DNA from 3 places in the Trichocoleus sp. ST-U2 genome. Region 2 is predicted to be linked to each of the others. Evidence: predicted binding sites of a transcription regulator. Region 2 holds the regulator's gene; each other region holds the start of a gene.
The links. Region 2 encodes NtcA, which controls nitrogen genes in cyanobacteria. Its sites were predicted from a motif close to TTTGTANNNNNNNNTACAAA; they were not measured.
Positions count from the first base shown of each region.

Region 1: NC996_RS04775 (fumarate reductase/succinate dehydrogenase flavoprotein subunit) is a predicted target of NtcA. The motif match lies at 1,037-1,056, and genes of this name have one in related genera.
Region 3: NC996_RS03920 (ChaB family protein) is a predicted target of NtcA. The motif match lies at 1,204-1,223, and genes of this name have one in related genera.

Region 1 covers NZ_JAMPJY010000005.1:71,954-74,159, forward strand. Annotated here, with positions in the region: gene NC996_RS04770 (LysR substrate-binding domain-containing protein) at 1-944, opposite strand, end outside; gene NC996_RS04775 (fumarate reductase/succinate dehydrogenase flavoprotein subunit) at 1,172-2,206, shown strand, end outside.
Region 2 covers NZ_JAMPJY010000023.1:58,870-61,075, reverse strand. Annotated here, with positions in the region: gene NC996_RS16340 (DUF3084 domain-containing protein) at 1-544, opposite strand, end outside; gene ntcA (global nitrogen regulator NtcA) at 792-1,463, opposite strand; gene fabI (enoyl-ACP reductase FabI) at 1,843-2,206, shown strand, end outside.
Region 3 covers NZ_JAMPJY010000004.1:113,214-115,419, reverse strand. Annotated here, with positions in the region: gene NC996_RS03925 (hypothetical protein) at 1-365, opposite strand, end outside; gene NC996_RS03920 (ChaB family protein) at 810-1,079, opposite strand; gene NC996_RS03915 (right-handed parallel beta-helix repeat-containing protein) at 1,484-2,206, opposite strand, start outside.

The DNA of each region.
Region 1 (2,206 bases), on a different contig from region 2:
TGCTCTTGACGGTTCTCAACAAGAGCAACGAACTTTTGCATCGGGCTGGAGTTGCGCGATCGCCGATTTTGCGAGGATGAGTCTGTAAGCGCAGATTGGCTTAATCGTTTGGGTAACACTAGGAAAACATTACCAGATAAGGCAAATTCTTGCAGGGGAATTGCAACGAGCATTCCCGATTCACATTCAGCTTTAAATTCAAAGTTAGACGCAAATCCTAAATAATTCCCCTGCATCATGTAGGTTCGCATCAAACTTAGAGTATCAACAGTTTCAACTTGAGCAAAATCCGAAAAGTTTATCCCTAATTCAGTTAGCCGAGATTCAAAGACTAAACGACTAGGAGAGCCAGTATTTAGCATCACCCATCGCTCTTTTTGCAACTCTTTCAAACTCAACCAGGTTTGATTCGCTACAGGATGATTTGCCGCAACTACTAAAGAATAGTGAATGGGAGCAATTGGGGTTGCTGATATTTCCGAGAACTCTGCAAAACTAATATCTGAGATTCCTATATCAATCTGACTGCTGGTAATGGATCGATAGAGAAATTCAGCCGAGTCAAATACGACACACTGAGTCTGAATACCAGGATACTGCTGACGGTACTGGAAGAGGATTTCAGGTAGCCATCCATTAGCGATCGCGGCTGTACAGCCGATTTTGAGATTGCCAAATTTGCCTTTTTTGATTTCTTCAGCTTTGGCAAACAATTGATTTTCAACATCAATCAGTCTTGGCCCTTCCTCCAATAAAAACTGTCCCACCTCTGTTAGCTGAATCTTACGTCCCAAACGATAAAAAAGGGAGGTTCCTAGTTCAGTTTCCAGGGATTTTATTTTGGCGCTGACCGCAGGCTGAGTCAGATTTAGAGCATCAGCGGCTTCGGTAAAACTGAGATGCCTAGCTACCTCCAGAAATACTTTAACTTGATAAACCTCCACGTTCTCTAACCCCCCAAATTGAAATTTTTATTTTACAGCTTAATGAATGAATAAAGCTAATTTATAAAATCATAAAAAACGCGAATGAATAGATGGTATTTTGGGTTACAAAAAAGCTTGTGACTTTTAATTCTCTTCTCTAATATAAAAAAAGGTAAGAAAGCAGACTTAGTAAATTTATTCGTACAAAGTTATAAAAGTTTTTGCTAACTGAAGAGGAGTCAAGAGTGGATACTCAATGGATGAAGACCGATGTTCTTGTCATCGGTGGTGGTACTGCTGGAACGATGGCAGCAATTAAGGCAAAACAGGCAAATCCTGAGGGAGAGGTACTGATTTTAGAGAAAGCGAATATCCGCCGCAGTGGGGCGATCGCAATGGGTATGGATGGTGTCAATACAGCCGTCATTCCTGGTAATTCTACCCCAGAGCAATATGTTCGCGAAATTACGATTTCCAACGATGGCATTTTGAATCAAAAAGCGGTCTACCAAACCGGAAAACTTGGCTTTGAAGTCATTCAAGAGCTAGAAAGCTGGGGCGTGAAGTTCCAAAAAGATACTCAAGGGAATTATGACTTAAAGCAAGTGCATCGCGTGGGTAAATACGTGCTACCGATGCCAGAAGGGAAAGACCTAAAACAAATTTTGACCCGACAGGTAAAGCGCCACAAAGCTAAAGTGACAAATCGAGTAATGGCGACTCGCATTCTAGTCAAGGACGGACGCGCTATTGGCGCGGTAGGGTTTGACGTGCGAAACGGTGATTTTGTCGTGATTCAGGCAAAAGCAGTCGTTCTGTGTACAGGAGCCTGTGGAAGATTAGGTTTACCTGCCTCTGGCTATCTCTACGGCACCTACGAAAACCCTACCAATGCTGGCGACGGCTACTCAATGGCGTATCATGCAGGCGCAGAACTCACTAATATCGAGTGTTTTCAAATTAACCCTCTGATGAAGGACTATAACGGCCCCGCCTGTGCCTATGTAGCCAGTCCGTTTGGAGCTTACACCGCCAATGCTGAAGGACACCGCTTTATTAGTTGCGACTACTGGAGCGGTCAGATGATGCTGGAAATTTGGAAGGAGTTGAACTCTGGTAAAGGCCCAGTTCAACTGAAGATGACCCACTTAGATGAAGATACCATTTCAGAAATTGAGTCGATTCTGTGGTCGAATGAACGACCCAGCCGAGAGCGATTTCACGAAGGAAGAGGCGAAAATTACCGCACGAATGGCGTGGAGATGAATATCTCAGAAATC
Region 2 (2,206 bases):
CTGAGACAGATGTAAGCTGTTTTTGGGTTTGCTGAAAGCTGCTGGCAACCCGGGTCAGTTCGCTTTGAGTCTGATTTAGTTGCGCCTCCGTCTGGCCTTGTTTAGCCAGCGCAGCTGCCAAAGATCGATTAATCGCATCTAAGCGCTGCTGAGCGACAGATTGCTGGGTGCGAGCTTGAGCGAGTTCCTTCTCTACTTGCTCTTTTTGGGCGGCGGTTTTAGCAAGTTCGCTTTCGGTTTTCCGTTTCTGCTCGTTCGCTTTAGCAATATCCTTACTTGCTGTCTTGAGTTTTTTCTGCACTTCTTGGAGTCTAAAAACTCCAATCCGCAATTGTTCGCTTGTCGCAAAGATGATTGTCAGTGTTGAGGCAGAAATCGTTAGTCCCGTTAGAATCGTTACTAAAACAGCTGTTTTGCGGGGACGCAGATTGAACAACGACAGGCGTGCTTTTCCCACGCGCGTGCCAATGCGATCGCCTACCGTTGCGATGACGCTTCCCAACACTAAAATAGACAAAATCAGGAAGAGCGCACTGTCGGTCATTGTCTGCTACAGTCATTCCAGTTACAGCCTATCGCATCGCAGGCTAGAGAAAGGGTTAACAGGAATTAAAGATCGAAGGTGAAATCGGAAAGGTTAAAGGTTGCAAGGTTGAAAACTATCCGCTTAAAACCTGAGACCTTTTAACTGAACTCCCGACTAAATGTTAAAACTTGATAACTTGCTCGCGCTACCATGCCGTTTTAACCGACAACCTAACCGACAACCTGACCAAAGCCTCTAGCTGTTTTCAAGTAAACTGCTGACTCAGTGTAACTGGGTTGTGTACCGTAATTTTTTTCTTGTGGATAGAAATCATTTTTTCCTCCCGCAAATCTCCCAGTAAGCGGGTGACTGTTACCCTAGTGGAGCCAATTGCTTCAGCGATCGCTTGATGAGAAAGCTTCAGATCGATCGTAATTCCATTGGCGGTAGGAACGCCAAAATCACGGCACAGAATCAATAGAAAACTCACCAAGCGCGATCCCATATCTCGGTGAGCTAATGTCTCAATCATCATTTCTGTTTGCAAAATGCGCGAAGAAAGCCCTCGCAGCATCAACATCGATAGCTCCGGATTATCCTTGAGCGATTGCTCTACCTGATCGATCGGTGCCGAAAGCAGCTCCACTGGCGTAAATGCTACAGCGTGATAAAACCGATCCGAACGATGCCCTGTAATTAAGGACAGTACTCCAAAAACGCTGTTTTCTCGCAGCAGCGCCACGGTAATTTCTTCCCCAGCTTCATACACGCGAGACAGCTTTACTGCACCTTTGAGCAAAAAGTATACCCGTTCAGCCGGGTCTCCTGGGAAAAAGATCGTCTTGCCCCGCTCAAAAGTTTCCACCACGGGTGGAAACGCCCCACCTCCCAGTTGACGGAACACAGCTGCTAGCGGTCTATCTTGCGTCACTGCCACTTCCTTTTTCCTAAATGCTGCCCTACAGACTTCTGCAACTTTCTGTCGGAGGAACTTTAACCATAGCAAAACAACTATGAGAGTTTTCTGACATTAGACACAGATAAACTGACTTCCAAGCGGTTTTTGTGCTATTTGATACAAAATTTTAAAGTAGTTTCCCCGGCTACCTTCTTTAGTTCTCTCCCTGCTCAAGGCAAGTAAGATTATGACGGAAAATGTTGATATCTTGACAGTATCTGCGCTATCGGGTGGGATGCATGGTGAGTAAGGAGGCACGCTCCTTACCCGTACTAGACAGCCTTGCTCCGGGCGATCGCGATCTTGAATACTCCCCTAAATCGGATATCCTCTAATATTGCCTTCAAAATCGACATTTATGCTAGATTTAACCGGAAAAAACGCCCTTGTCACCGGCATTGCCAACAATCGATCGATCGCCTGGGGGATTGCTCAGCAACTGCACCAAGCGGGTGCGAATCTAGGAGTGACTTACCTGCCAGACGACCGAGGCCGCTTTGAAAAAAAAGTGGCAGAGTTGGTAGAACCCCTCAACCCCAGCTTATTTTTACCCTGCGATGTCCAGAATGAGACCCAAATTCAGTCTACATTTGACGCCATCCGCGATAAGTGGGGCAAGCTAGACATCCTGATCCATTGTCTTGCTTTTGCGAACAAGGAAGATTTATCAGGTGATTTTAGTACCACTACTCGTGCTGGCTTCACCCAAGCTCTAGAAATTA
Region 3 (2,206 bases), on a different contig from region 2:
AAAATAACTTCGCCCTTGGCATTTTTAACTTCCATATCCATATCTAGCCAGTTTTTCCCATCCTGACCTTTCTTAAATTTGCCAACATTGAGCAAGACTAGCTGAACATCTTCTCCCCTTTTATAAACTCCATCATTAACCGGCACAACTTTTTTATCGGGAGTTTTTCTGACAAGGAAAGATTTTTCAAAAGTCAGTCGAGAGGAAGTCGGTGTAGAGGTAGTTGAAGTCTGAGATGTAGTAGATTTTGGAGAAGCAGAAGCCTGAGATGTAGCGGATTTTTCGCCTCCACCACAACCACTGACCAGCGCCATTGAAAACACGACAAGACCTGTTAACAATACATTATTTAATGTTTTTTTCATAATGTTCTCCCTGTTTATTTTTTTTGAACCTAGTTATTTGATAAACGATGAGTTGAGGTAGTTAACACAGTTGAGCTAACTACAACCATAAATTATCATAATTTATTCAAATTTATCTTTTGGGCGTAGTGGCTTTAGCAACTAGCGACGCGAACAATTGCTTTCAGACGGCACTTTGGTAATTCTCTATTGAATGCACTCCGGTTTAACCGCACCTTGTGAACCCAGAGGGACAGGGATTAAAGATTCTCCCTTCTCCGTGGACGGAGAAGGGCTAGGGGTGAGGTTCCATCTGATGGTGTTCATCTCTACATCGTTCGCTACACTTGAAACGATTCGTTTTACTGCAAATTAAGCGTAGACTTATAGGCAAAAGGCGGTCTGTGACCTGCACAGACCGCCTTCTATTGTCAATCAATCTAAAGTATTGCTACTTAAAGGCGTTTAATTGCCGCCAGACTGGACAGCGGCGCGAGTTACGGGATTTGAATTGTCTTCGTTTATCATTTCAGGAGTCCGCTCCCACTCGCCATTTTCACCTTGACGGTATTCGCTTTTGATGGTGTTCCACGCAACTTTGCGGGCAGATTCTTCGTCCATCCCGTCTTCTTGGGCACTCTTAAATGCAGCTTGGAAAATCTGCTGAGCTGCCTCAGGCAGGGCTTGTACTTCTGAAGGTAAGTTATTAACTTGTTGATCTGGTTGCTCGGTCATAAACTACTCCTATTATTTTTGCCTGGGATCATCTTAGAAAGCCAGATGTACGAATTCCTCTTCCCAGGATGTAGTTATGGCTGCTCGATATACCTATCTGAGGTATTATCTTATGTAAAGTGATTTTGTATTTACATATACAAAACTTTGCCCCAAATCATCTGCTTGCAAATACAGTGGTTTAGCTCTCCGACTTGTTAGAGAACTCAGTGGACTCGGATTCACGAATCATTGAGGATTGCTATAGATGAGATGGAACCGCTACCTAGTTCGCTGCTAAAGCGAGTTCAAAGCTTGGAAGCAAACAAATACCAATTCACTTTATGGCTCGAATCTCACCTGAAAAGGGGAGTTGGAGGATCTAATGTGTAATTCCACAAAAGTGAACTGGTATCATTTACCGACTAAGGGAAACCACAAGTTCCAGCCGGTACAGTGGTTCCAGACCAATTGCTGAGGTCACTGGTAGAAATATTATTTGTAGACAGCGTTCCCGTTTCTATCTGGATCGCTCCTCCAAAACTGTCATTTAAGAAAAAGTTGCCAATCGTATTATTGCGGGGTTGCAGACAAATTGTATCGCCAGAACCGCTGGTTATTGCTTCGAGATCCCCGATTGCACCGCCTGTTAAGGTGTTAAGCCGGACTCCAGCAAAGATTTTGGCAGTATCGTAGCTGTTGAGGGAAAGCCCGGTAAAAGCATTATCCATAATTTGATTCGATTCACTGAGGAGTTGAAGTTGGGCATTTCCATTGATGCTGGTGAATATTCCGTAAAATCCATTTTTAGAAATTTGCTGATTGTTAGAAATATTGACTGTTCCTATCGCTGCATCGGAAAGTGCGATATTTACTCCATTATCTTGATTTTCAGAAATGGTACTATTGGTAATGTTGACGGTTCCAGAGGTGTTATTTGAGAGAAGTATCCCAAGCCCATAAAACCCGTTTTTAGAAATTTGAGTATTAGTGATATTAAACGTTCCAGTCGCGGTATCGTTTAGCTTAATAGAAATTCCATCAAATTGATTGCCTGAGATTGTGCTGTTGGCAATCTCAAATGTTCCCGAAGTATTGGATTCAAGTTCAATATTAATGCCACTAAATTGATTTGCGGTTATTTGGTT